DNA from 2 places in the Dorea sp. 210702-DFI.3.17 genome. Region 2 is predicted to be linked to the other one. Evidence: riboswitches for the same ligand, from Rfam matches in the RefSeq annotation. Region 2 holds a riboswitch; the other holds the start of a gene.
The links. A riboswitch is a leader RNA that binds a small molecule or an ion and turns the genes downstream of it on or off. The one in region 2 is predicted to bind cobalamin.
Positions count from the first base shown of each region.

Region 1 (5,988 bases), on a different contig from region 2:
TGAAAAAATTCCAGTGAAAAAAGTTTGAAAAAATTGAAAAAACTTGTTGACAACCCGGGGGATCTACGCTATAATAGATTTTGCTGTGAGGGACACAAGAGAAACGGAACACAGTAATGTGCGCGTAGCTCAGCTGGATAGAGCGTCTGGCTACGGACCAGAAGGTCGGGAGTTCGAATCTTCTCGCGCACGTTGAATTTAAGGCATATCCGAAAGGATGTGCTTTTTTTCTATGATAAGAAATTGCCTTTTTCTAAGATAAAAGTAGACAAAACATATTTGATAACTGTATAATAAACATAATATTTTCAACTAATAAATTTCTTTATCGGGATAAAAAGGAGAATGATTTATACATAGAAGAAATTTATTAAGCATGAAGAATGAGTGAGGTAGGGTATGAAAAAAATATTTAGCAGTCTTCCAGTGAAATTATTGATTGGTATTGTTATTGGAATTATCTTTGGACAGATTTTCCCGGAAAATGTAATGAGCGTTGTTGTCCCATTAAAGAATATTCTGGGACAGGTCATTAACTTTGTAGTACCGTTAATTGTCATCGGATTTATTGCACCGTCTATTACAAAGCTTGGAAATAATGCGTCACGTATGCTTGGAGTTGCACTTATGGTTGCATATACGTCGTCCGTACTGGCAGCACTTCTTTCTATGGGAGCTGGATATGCAATTATTCCGAATCTTCCGGTTGTGTCAGAGATTGAAGGCTTAAAAGAATTGCCGGAAGATGTTTTTGGTCTGACTATTCCGCAGATTATGAATGTCATGAGTGCTCTTGCATTTTCCATTTTAATCGGACTTGCGGCAATCTGGACAAAAGCAAAGACGATCATTACTATTTTAGATGAGTTCCAAAATATTGTACTTGCAATTGTGTCAAAGATTATTATTCCAATTCTTCCAGTGTTTATTGCATTTACATTCACTTGTTTATCATATGATGGAACTATTACAAAGCAGCTTCCGGTATTTGTCAGTGCGGTCGTAATCGTTATGATCGGACATTATATCTGGCTGACAGTGCTGTATGTTGTAGCAGGAGTCTATTCTGGAAAGAATCCAATTGAAGTCGTAAAGCATTATGGACCGGCTTATATTACAGCAGTTGGAACGATGTCTTCTGCCGCAACACTTGCAGTTGCGCTTCGGTGTGCGAGAAAATCTAAAGTTTTAAGAGAAGATATGGTGGATTTTGGTGTACCGTTGTTTGCAAATATCCATCTGTGCGGATCCGTATTGACGGAAGTGTTTTTCTGTATGATCGTGTCCAAGGTATTATATGGTACATTACCAGATATTCAGACATTGGTACTGTTCTGCGTCCTGCTTGCGATTTTCGCCATTGGAGCCCCTGGAGTTCCAGGAGGAACGGTAATGGCATCATTGGGACTCATTACAGGCGTTCTTGGATTTGGCGATGACGGTACAGCATTGATGCTTGCAATCTTCGCACTTCAGGATAGCTTCGGAACAGCCTGCAATGTAACAGGAGACGGAGCGTTGACATTATTCCTGACCGGTTATGCCGAAAAACATGGAATAGAAAAGCAGAACATATCTGTGGAATTATAGATTGTTGAGGCATTCTTGAATTTTAGAAAATGAAAACATATCAATGGTATGAGAATAAGAAAATGGAGAGTGGAACAAAACCACTCTCCATTTCTATATGCAAAGAAACTAAAAACTAATTTAAATATGTAACAAGATCATCCTGTCTCTTAGCAGCCTCGCGCTCTTCATCAGGATATCCCATTCCTACCATTCCGACAACCTGCATGTCTTTGTCAATTCCAAGACCTTCCAGGTAATCAGCAACTTCTGCTTTGTCTCCACAGTATTTTAACTGGTTGATCCAGCATGCACCAAGTCCAAGTGAGTGTGCTGCAAGAAGCATATTTTCAATCGCGCATGAGCAGTCGCTGACTCCGTTGACAGCTTCTTTCTCACATGCAACAAGTACAATTGTCTTTGCTCCGTACAATGTGTAAGCAGGGTTCTCCATTCCCTTTGCTACAACATCCTGAAGACTCTTGATAGAATCTGCATTCTGCATTACATAGAATCGGTATGTCTGTAAGTTCTTGCCGCTTGGAGCGTAAGTTCCTGCTTTGACAATCTCATCTACGAGATCCTTTGGAACGTCCTGCTCTTTGAATTTACGAATAGATCTTCGAGTATAAATGTTATTCAATACTTCGTTCATGATTACCTCTCCTTTTAAAATAATTAACCTTTTTATCTAAAGTACAGTATAATATTAAAAACAAGAAAAATCATTGTCTATTTTAGATAAAAATACGAAAAATAATTTGTAAATATAGACAAAATGGGTAGATATGTACATTGTTAAGAAATGAACAAAATGTTATACTAGTAATATTAAGGATTGAAGAAGTGCATAGCACAAAAAAATCCGTGGGTAGCGAAAAAATGAATCATGCATCAGTCCGCAAAGGCGCGGGGGAGGAAGAGAAAATGTCAGATTTGAAATTTACTTGTACTGGTTGTCGCAATGGCTGTGTGATTACAGTCTGTTATAATGAGGAAGGTTATCCAGATGTGAAAGGCAATGGCTGTATGCGCGGCGTATTGTATGCAAATGACAAAGTAAGAGCAATGGATGAGAAAGAGACGGACAAGTAAGATGTTAAAATCATATGTTGCATTTGACATAGAGACGACTGGACTTAGCCCGGAGCACAATGAGATTATTGAGATTGGTGCATTGAAAGTACGGGAAGGAAAAGTTGTTGACCGTTTTATTCGTTTTATTGAACCGGAGGCCGGGATACCTCCGATGATTACGCAACTGACCGGAATTACAAATGATATGGTAGAAGGAGCAGGGAACTGCGGCGAAGTATTGCCGGAGTTCCTTGAATTCTGCGAACAGGATACGCTGATCGGACATAATGTGCAGTTCGACTTCAGCTTTGTGAAGACAAAAGCAAAAGAACTTGGTTACACTTATGATCATATGGGAATTGATACACTTAAGATTGCCAAAGTTGTTCACGCAGACCTTCCATCCAGAAAGCTTGGCGCACTCTGCGAATACTATCATATCGAAAATGTGGCGGCGCACCGGGCATATCATGATGCTCTGGCAACCGCAAAACTGTATCAGTCTATGGCGCATTTTTATGAGGAAAAGGAACCGAAGGTTTTTAAACCACAGCCCTTGGCATATAAGGTGAAGAAAAAAGAACCGATAACCGCAAAACAGATCGCATTTCTCACAAGGCTTATGCAACAGAAGAATATTTCTATAGAAATGGACATACATACACTGACAAAGAGTGAGGCTTCCAGAGAAATCGACCGGATTTTATCCCGGCCGTAATGGAAGTGAGAAACCAATATGGAATACAGTCTGACAGGCTGATGTATTGACAGTAATTATCAGATGTGTTAGATTGTAAAAGTAATAGTTAAAGATACAAAAGAATAAAAAATGTGTGAGGTGTCAGTCAGAGAAAGATATTATAAAAAGTTATTTATCTGGCTGATGAAAAGGGAAACAGGTGTGAATCCTGTACGAACTCGTCACCGTATTTTGCGAGCTTTGAATCCTACATGCCACTGGGAGACCGGGAAGGCTGATTTTAGAGCGCCTGAGCAATAAGCCGGGATACCTGCCTTTCACAGTACAGGAACATATTTGTTCAGGCCACGAGGAACTGGCAGTACGAAATACATAGAAAGGCTATTTGACGGAAGGAAGATAATTTCGTCAATAGTTTGTTTTGCGTACTCTCTGTTCATTTTTTAATGGCAGGGATTTTTTATTATATGAATTTCTATGTAATAAGAAACCTCCGGAAAAATTATTTTGTATCTTAGAAAAAAATGGAGGATGGAAAGATGAAGAAAAAATTGGTAGTCGTATTACTTACTGCAGCTATGAGTATGTCTCTGCTTGCAGGATGTGGAGGAAATTCAGGAAGTTCTGACGCAAAGAGTGATGCAAAGACAGAGGATACGAAGGAGGACAGCGATCAGGTGGCAGCAGACAAGGTGGCAAAACTGATTGATGATATCTATGTTCAGGAGAGAACTGACAAGACAGATGAACAGTGCAAAGAAGCTAAGGAAGCCTGGGACGCATTAACAGATGCCCAAAAAGAATTAGTAGAAGGTGAAAACGCAGATCCTGATTACTTCGGAAGAGATACAGGTGACGCTTCGAAAGATGATCCGTTAAATCAGGACGAGATTGGTGAGAATGAACTTCTTGTTGTAAGTTTTGGTACATCATTCAATGACAGCCGTACAAAAGATATCGGTGGAATTGAGAAAGCACTTCAGGCTGCTAATCCAGACTGGTCAGTAAGAAGAGCATTTACAGCTCAGATCATCATCAATCACGTACAGGCCCGTGATGATGAGAAGATCGACAACATGGAGCAGGCGCTGGAGCGTGCAGTAGACAATGGAGTTAAAAACCTTGTTGTTCAGCCGACACATCTGATGCATGGCGCAGAGTATGATGAGTTATCAGAGACAGTGGAAAAATATAAAGATAAATTTGAATCTGTAAAGATTGCTGAGCCTCTTCTCGGCGAAGTTGGAGCAGATGCAACAGTTATCAATGCAGACAAAGAAGCAGTTGCAAAAGCAATCACAGACGAAGCAGTTAAGACAGCAAACTATGACAGCATTGATGCAGCAGCCGAAGATGGAACCGCATTTGTATTCATGGGACATGGAACTTCACACGTTGCAAATGTAAGTTATGATCAGATGCAGACACAGATTGAGCAGCTTGGATATAAGAATGTATTTATCGGAACTGTAGAAGGTGAGCCGGAAGATACAGAGTGTCAGGCAGTCATTGAGAAAATCAAAGAGGCCGGATATAAGAAAGTAATCCTTCGTCCACTGATGGTTGTTGCAGGAGATCATGCGAACAATGATATGGCAGGAGACGATGATGATTCATGGAAGAGCCAGTTTGAAGCGTCAAAAGCATTTGACAGTGTAGAATCACAGATTGCAGGTCTTGGAGAGATTGATGCAATTCAGCAGATTTATGTAGCACATACAAAAGCTGCAATTGAAGCTAAATAGTTGACAGGTCAGATTTTCAGAGTACAATTATAAAGAAAAATAATTAGAAAAGAGAGAATGGACATGTTAAAAAAGAAATTATTAGTTTTATTACTTTCCGCCAGTATGGCAATGACAATGCTTGCCGGATGCGGAAGTAATACGGATAAGAAAGATGACACAAAAACAGAAGCTTCCAAAGATGATGCGTCAGAAGCAAAGACTGACAGCAAAGATGCGAAGGAGCCTGAGCTGGAAGATGGAACTTATAAGGTAGATTTTAATACAGACAGCGGTATGTTCCACGAGAATCCGGACTATAATGACGGAAAAGCAACGCTGACTGTTAAAGATGGTAAGATGACAGTACATATTACATTGAATTCTAAAAATATCGTACAGTTATTCTTAGGCTCAGCAGAAGATGCACAGAAAGACGGGGCAGATCTGATTGATCCGTCAGAGACAACAGAGATTACTTATTCTGATGGTTCCGCGCCAAAGGAAGTATATTCCTTTGACGTACCGGTACCGACACTGGACGATGAATTTGATCTGGCATTGATTGGAACAAAGGGTAAATGGTATGACCATAAAGTCAGTGTGTCCAATCCGGAATTGGTACAGTAATAATCTTTATTTTGTAACAAAATGTGAAATGAATAGTATGTAATTGGAAACCTCTATCATGCAATAAAAAGAAAGCGTGATAGAGGTTTCTGTATTTTATCAGAACTTTATATGAAAAATTATCGTAATGCAACTGGAAAATGCATCCTTTTCCCAGGGTGTAATTTTCCTTCTTTTTATCCAAAGACAATGAAGAAGCTTGTGAAACTTCTGAAAGAACACGGAATCGGAGTTGCCTATGACTGTTGTGGAAAGCCGATTGCGGAGCTTGGACTGGAAGCTGATGAA
Region 1 covers NZ_JAJCNB010000015.1:26,635-32,622, forward strand. Annotated here, with positions in the region: gene LI149_RS08910 (hypothetical protein) at 1-28, shown strand, start outside; tRNA gene LI149_RS08915 (tRNA-Arg) at 119-192, shown strand; gene LI149_RS08920 (dicarboxylate/amino acid:cation symporter) at 400-1,590, shown strand; gene LI149_RS08925 (nitroreductase) at 1,706-2,224, opposite strand; gene LI149_RS08930 (hypothetical protein) at 2,497-2,664, shown strand; gene LI149_RS08935 (PolC-type DNA polymerase III) at 2,666-3,364, shown strand; cobalamin riboswitch at 3,466-3,679, shown strand; gene LI149_RS08940 (sirohydrochlorin cobaltochelatase) at 3,886-5,091, shown strand; gene LI149_RS08945 (hypothetical protein) at 5,155-5,700, shown strand; gene LI149_RS08950 (heterodisulfide reductase-related iron-sulfur binding cluster) at 5,812-5,988, shown strand, end outside.
Region 1: another riboswitch for cobalamin. It lies ahead of LI149_RS08940 (sirohydrochlorin cobaltochelatase); the one in region 2 lies ahead of LI149_RS15560 (uroporphyrinogen decarboxylase family protein).

Region 2 (5,988 bases):
TTCCACATGAACTTGCAAAAAACTGGTTGATGAATCAGAATAAGGTATGATATAATTTTATAACAGAGAAAAGGCATTGTCTTATGACAGTGCTTTTTTGGGGTAAAATATAACGGGGAAATAAAATCAAGTAAAGAGAGGTTAAAATCATGAAACAAAAGAAAAAAATGTCTTTGGCAATGCAGATTTTTATCGCATTGATTCTTGCAATTGTAGTAGGACTTCTGATGCAGAGTCATGCAGAATTTGCAGAGAGTTACATTAAGCCGTTTGGAACAATTTTCCTGAACCTTGTAAAGTTCATCGTAGTTCCAATCGTATTATTCTCCATTATGTGTGGGATTATCTCCATGCAGGATATTAAAAAAGTAGGAGCAATTGGTTTGAAGACCGTTGTATACTATATGTGTACAACCGCATTTGCAATCACATTTGGATTGATTGGAGGAAATCTGTTCAAAGGAATGTTCCCGGTCGTTGCAACAACAGACTTGACTTATGAAGCAGCAGAGTCGGTATCATTTATGGATACAATTGTGAATATTTTCCCATCCAATTTTATTGCACCGATGTCTGAGTCCAATATGCTTCAGGTAATTGTGATGTCAGTATTGTTCGGATTTGCGATTATTCTGATTGGACCGGAGAAAAATCCACGTTTGATTCAGGGGTGTAATGATCTGAATGATATGTTTATGAAATGTATGGAGATGATCTTAAGATTATCTCCAATCGGAGTATTCTGTCTGTTGTGCCCGGTTATTGCAGTAAATGGTCCGATGATCATCGGTTCACTGGCAATGGTGCTTTTAGCAGCGTATGTCTGCTACATTATACATGCAGTTGTTGTATATTCATTAGCAGTAAAGACAATGGGCGGTATGAGTCCGATCGCATTCTTTAAAGGAATGCTTCCGGCAATGATGTTTGCATTTTCCAGTGCTTCTTCCGTAGGAACACTTCCAATCAATATGGAGTGTGTAGAGAACATGGGAGCATCAAAAGAAGTGACTTCATTTGTGCTTCCGCTTGGAGCAACAATTAACATGGATGGAACTGCAATTTATCAGGGAGTATGTGCAATCTTTATCGCGTCCTGTTATGGAATCAACCTGACACTTCCACAGATGCTGACGATTATCCTGACAGCAACACTGGCATCTATCGGAACAGCAGGTGTGCCGGGATCTGGAATGGTTATGCTGGCAATGGTACTTACATCTGTAGGACTTCCAGTAGATGGAATCGCTCTTGTAGCCGGAGTGGATCGTATCTTTGATATGGGACGTACAACAGTAAACATCACAGGTGATGCAAGCTGCTGTATGGTTGTCACAAATCTTGAGAAAAAGAAAGCATTAAGAAAAAAATAAGTATGTAGTTTCGCAAGTAGGAATGTAGAGCCATTCTTAATTATGTACACTTGGTTTTTATGAGTTTATTCTTTTTAGGAATTCCATGAAGACTGAGTGTATTTTATTTGGAAAAACGATAATTGGGTAGATATATCAATATTATTTATTTGAAATAAGCGTGCTTAATAATTATACTGGATGCAGAAGACTATATTAGTGATGGATTTGACATTTAAAAGGGAATTTGGTGAGAATCCAGGGCAGCCTATTCTACTGTAAGATGGACGAAGCTTCAACGGAGTCACTGGTATTTATATCCGCAACAGAACAGCAGTAATATAAGCCGGGAAGAGGAAAGCAGAGGATGAAATCAAGCCAGGAAACCTGCTATATAGGAATTGGGATTTTCGGTAGGGAAAAGAACAGACACTTCGTTTTATTTTCCCTGCCTTTTTTAGTGGAAAAATATTTTATACTGATCGTTCATGACAGTGATAGAAGTTATAGTGTATAAAATCCAGGGGGAATGTTGAGAAACTTATTGTTTGCATGTATAATACGAGGAGGAGATTTATGCACGAATTAGACCAGATGACACCGAATCAAAGACTGAATGCTTTTATGACAGGACAATCGATGGATCGAATGCTTGCAATGCCGGTCATAGTATCTATGTCAGGCGATGTATGTGGGATGACTCATCGCGAGAAAAGAAGCTCACCGGAGAATGAGGCAAAGTGTCAGATTGAAGCGTACAAAAGATTTGGTAATGACCTTGCAGTCATTGAATACGGGCTTCACATGGTAGGAGTTGGGCTTGGGGGAACGACCAATGATTCGGAGTTTCAGACACCTGCAATCGCAACGTATCCGCTTGAAAGTTTGGATGATATTGACAAGCTGGATCCGGAACGTCTGAAGATTGTCTTATCGATATTTATAAAGAGTTCATTCAAGAAGGGGTATTGATCTTACAATGTGATCCACTCGCTTCTGGCACAATCTTGAGAAATAGTCAGTATCAGGAGTTTGTGCTTCCGTATGCAAAAAAAGTAAATCAGGCAATTCATAATGCAGGAGGAATGGTCTGCTATCATATATGTGGGGATACGACCAAAACAATTGATGACATGGCAGATGCAGGAAGTGATATGATCAGTGTGGACAATGTCGTTGATTTGGAGCATGTAAAAAATACAGCAGGGCAGAAGATGCCGATTCTTGGAAATGTGGCACCGGTCGACTATTTTATTCAGGGAACAAAGGAAGAAATGGATGCAGCTGTAAAGAGGTGTTTGCAGAAAGCATGGGATTCACCGAATGGTTATATTCTTGCCTCTGGATGTGATCTTTCCGGTCAGGTAAAATTGGAGAATATTGAAGCGTTTATGAATGCAGCAAGAAAGTATGGGAAATGGCCATTAGATCCTAAGAACTTTGAGTAAAATGTGTCGGAAAGATAATCTGCCAAATTTGAATAAAAAGATATAAAATCAGAAAACTAATCTGATGGAGGTAGATAAAAAGGACATGGTTGTTCAGATCATATCTGGATTTCGGGGATCCGGAAAAACAACATTCTTAAATCAATGTATAGAACAGATAAAGGGAAAGACTGCGGTAATTCAAAATGATTTTGGTGCACAAGTAGTTGACCGGGAAAATGTAGAAGGCAGCTTGATCTATGAAGAAATCGGTGAGGGCTGTATTTGCTGCGGGATGGCACTTGAGTTTGAAGAAAAGATGCGCCGGATTGCCATGGAAGATTGCCTGGACAGAATTTTTATAGAAGCATCTGGATTTGGAAAACTGTCCGATGTCGTGAAAGTATGTACGCAGCTAAAAGAGAAGGAACATCTTGAGATGGTGATTGGACCGAATGTTACAGTTGTAGACATTGGCATGGTGGAGGCATATGCCTCCGGACTGGGAGAATTTTATGTAGACCAGATTGAACATGCAGATGTGATTCTGGTCAATAATATTGATTCAGACGATGTGGAACCGGAGGAAATAGAAGAAGGCTGGAAAGCGCTGGAACGACTGAATACGAAAGCGTTGAAAAGTGAAGATGCACGGGAAGTATTAAAAAGTGTAATGGAATCCGGAAACATAGATCAAAATCTTCAGATAGAAGGAGATACGCTTATAAAATATCTTGGAGCTGACGCATTTGTAGAAGTGCCGGATGGTATCCGGATCATTGCAGACAGTGCTTTTGAGTATTGCATGGAAGTGCAGGAAGTGCATTTGCCAGATTCAGTGGAACGAATCGGAAAGCATGCCTTTCAGGGGAGTGGAATCAAAAAGATACATTTACCGGAAAGCATAAAAACAATCGACATTTATGCTTTCAGCGGAACACCTTTGGAATATATGGAATTACCGGAGAATTTGCAGAAACTTGGGCACAGTGCATTCCGTTATTGCAGGATGTTAAAAAAAGCGAAGTTTCCAGAACATCTGGTGGAGATTCCACATGATACATTCAATGATTGTGGAAAACTGCGGGAAGTAATACTGCCGCATGATACAGAAGTGATTGGGGCTCATGCATTTTCCGGGTGCGCGGCTCTGGAACAGGTGGATTTACCGGAGAGTGTGAAGCGAATTGAAGAAGGTGCTTTTGTGACTTGTGTCAGTCTGGAGAAAGTACATTTGCCAAAAGGACTGGAAGTGGTAGAACGCAAGGTGTTTTACCGGTGTACGAATTTAAAAGAACTTCATTTCCCAAAACGGGTGACAGAGTTTGGCAAAGGCATTTTTTCACAATGTTCTGCATTAAAACGAGTGTATATAGAAGGAAACCCGGTGGATGAAGAAGTGTTTCAGGACTGGGATATGTGGACAACTTGCTATGACATGGAAGAAATCATTGCACCGAATATGAGGATTACGAGATTTGCAAAAGAATGGAGAATGTGGGCGGCAGCAGGACTTGCAGATTACCTGGTAGAACAGGGAGATGTAAGAAGTGAAATCCTTGATTCTTATGTGAAGGATCTGAAAGAAAACCGGAGTTCCTATGAAGTCCTTTTATTAGAAAATAAAAAGTTATTACAGTTTTTCATTCATTACAATTTATTGGCGGAACAGGCAGTGAACAGGCTTCTGAATCAGTCACTGCAAAAATCCGACATGGAGATCCGTAGCATGCTGTTGAATTATCAGAATGAAATCCAAAATGAGGATAAGAAGGAGGAGACGGGCAGCCAGCTTGATCAGCTTCTGGCAGCGTTGTCATAATATTTATGAATATTAGGGAAGCAAAAGAGCAGATTGAACATGCGGTAAAATTGTACCTGGAAAAGGATGAAAAAGGCAGATATATAATTCCGACAGAAAAGCAGCGTCCGGTATTTTTGATGGGAGCACCGGGAATCGGTAAAACTGCAATTATGGAGCAGGTTGCGCAGGAACTTGGAGTAGCACTTGTGTCTTACACGATGACACATCACACAAGGCAGAGTGCACTGGGACTTCCATACATTGTAGAAAAGGAGTATGGCGGAGAAAAATTTCAGGTATCTGAGTATACGATGAGTGAGATTATTGCAGCGGTTTATGAAGTGATGGAGGACACTGGGATACGTGAAGGAATCCTTTTTCTGGATGAGATCAATTGTGTATCTGAGACTTTGGCGCCGGCGATGCTTCAGTTCTTACAGTACAAGACATTTGGACAACACAAAGTGCCTGAGGGCTGGATTATCGTAACAGCAGGGAATCCGCCAGAATACAATCATTCTGTGAGGGAATTCGATATTGCGTCCTGGGACCGCGTAAAGAGAATGGATGTAGAGCCTGATTATAGTGTCTGGAAAACATATGCTTATGAGCAGGGGATGCACCCGGCAATCCTGACTTATCTGGATCTGAAGAAAGATGCATTTTATTCCGTGAAAAATACTGTGGATGGAAAGCATTTTGTGACAGCAAGAGGCTGGGAAGATTTAAGTCAGATCATGTGCCTGAGTGAAAAGAAGAATCTGCCTGTGGATCTGAATCTGATCAGCCAGTACGTGCAGGACGAGCAGATTGCCCGTGACTTTGCAATTTATTATGATCTGTTCAAAAAATATAAAAATGATTATCAGGTGGACCGTATCTTATTCGGCATTCCATCAGAGCAAGTAAGACAGAGGGCAATGAAAGCATCTTTTGATGAGCGGATTTCGTTCCTTGGTCTTTTGATGGATGGAATTACGGATACTGTTAAAGAGACAATGGAGATGCAAAATGCATTGTTTGTATTTGGGGATTGCCTGAAAAAGATAAAAGCAGATGTGGAAAAAGGCCGAGACCTTGTTTCTTGTATCGAACAACAAAAAGAATGTTTAATGGAACAAGAAAAACAGAAAAAACGTGCCGGTAATTTATCCCGTGCCCAGGTGTGGGAAGATGACCGTGTGCTTGTCTATCTGGAAGAATGCCGGAAAAAAGCAGGTATACGGACTCCGGATGAAAGAGATTTTGTAATTCTCAGAGATTATTTTGCCCAGCTGACAGAAAGCTTTCAAGAGCAGACAAGAAAAGCATCGGGGTGTCTGTCCAACTCATTTTACTTTTGCGAAGATGTGTTTGAAGAAGGACAGGAGATTCTTGTACTTGTGACAGAACTTACGGAGAATGA
Region 2 covers NZ_JAJCNB010000005.1:18,488-24,475, forward strand. Annotated here, with positions in the region: gene LI149_RS05110 (dicarboxylate/amino acid:cation symporter) at 150-1,373, shown strand; cobalamin riboswitch at 1,553-1,762, shown strand; gene LI149_RS15560 (uroporphyrinogen decarboxylase family protein) at 1,929-2,324, shown strand; gene LI149_RS15565 (uroporphyrinogen decarboxylase family protein) at 2,321-2,800, shown strand; gene LI149_RS05120 (leucine-rich repeat protein) at 2,865-4,601, shown strand; gene LI149_RS05125 (ATP-binding protein) at 4,607-5,988, shown strand, end outside.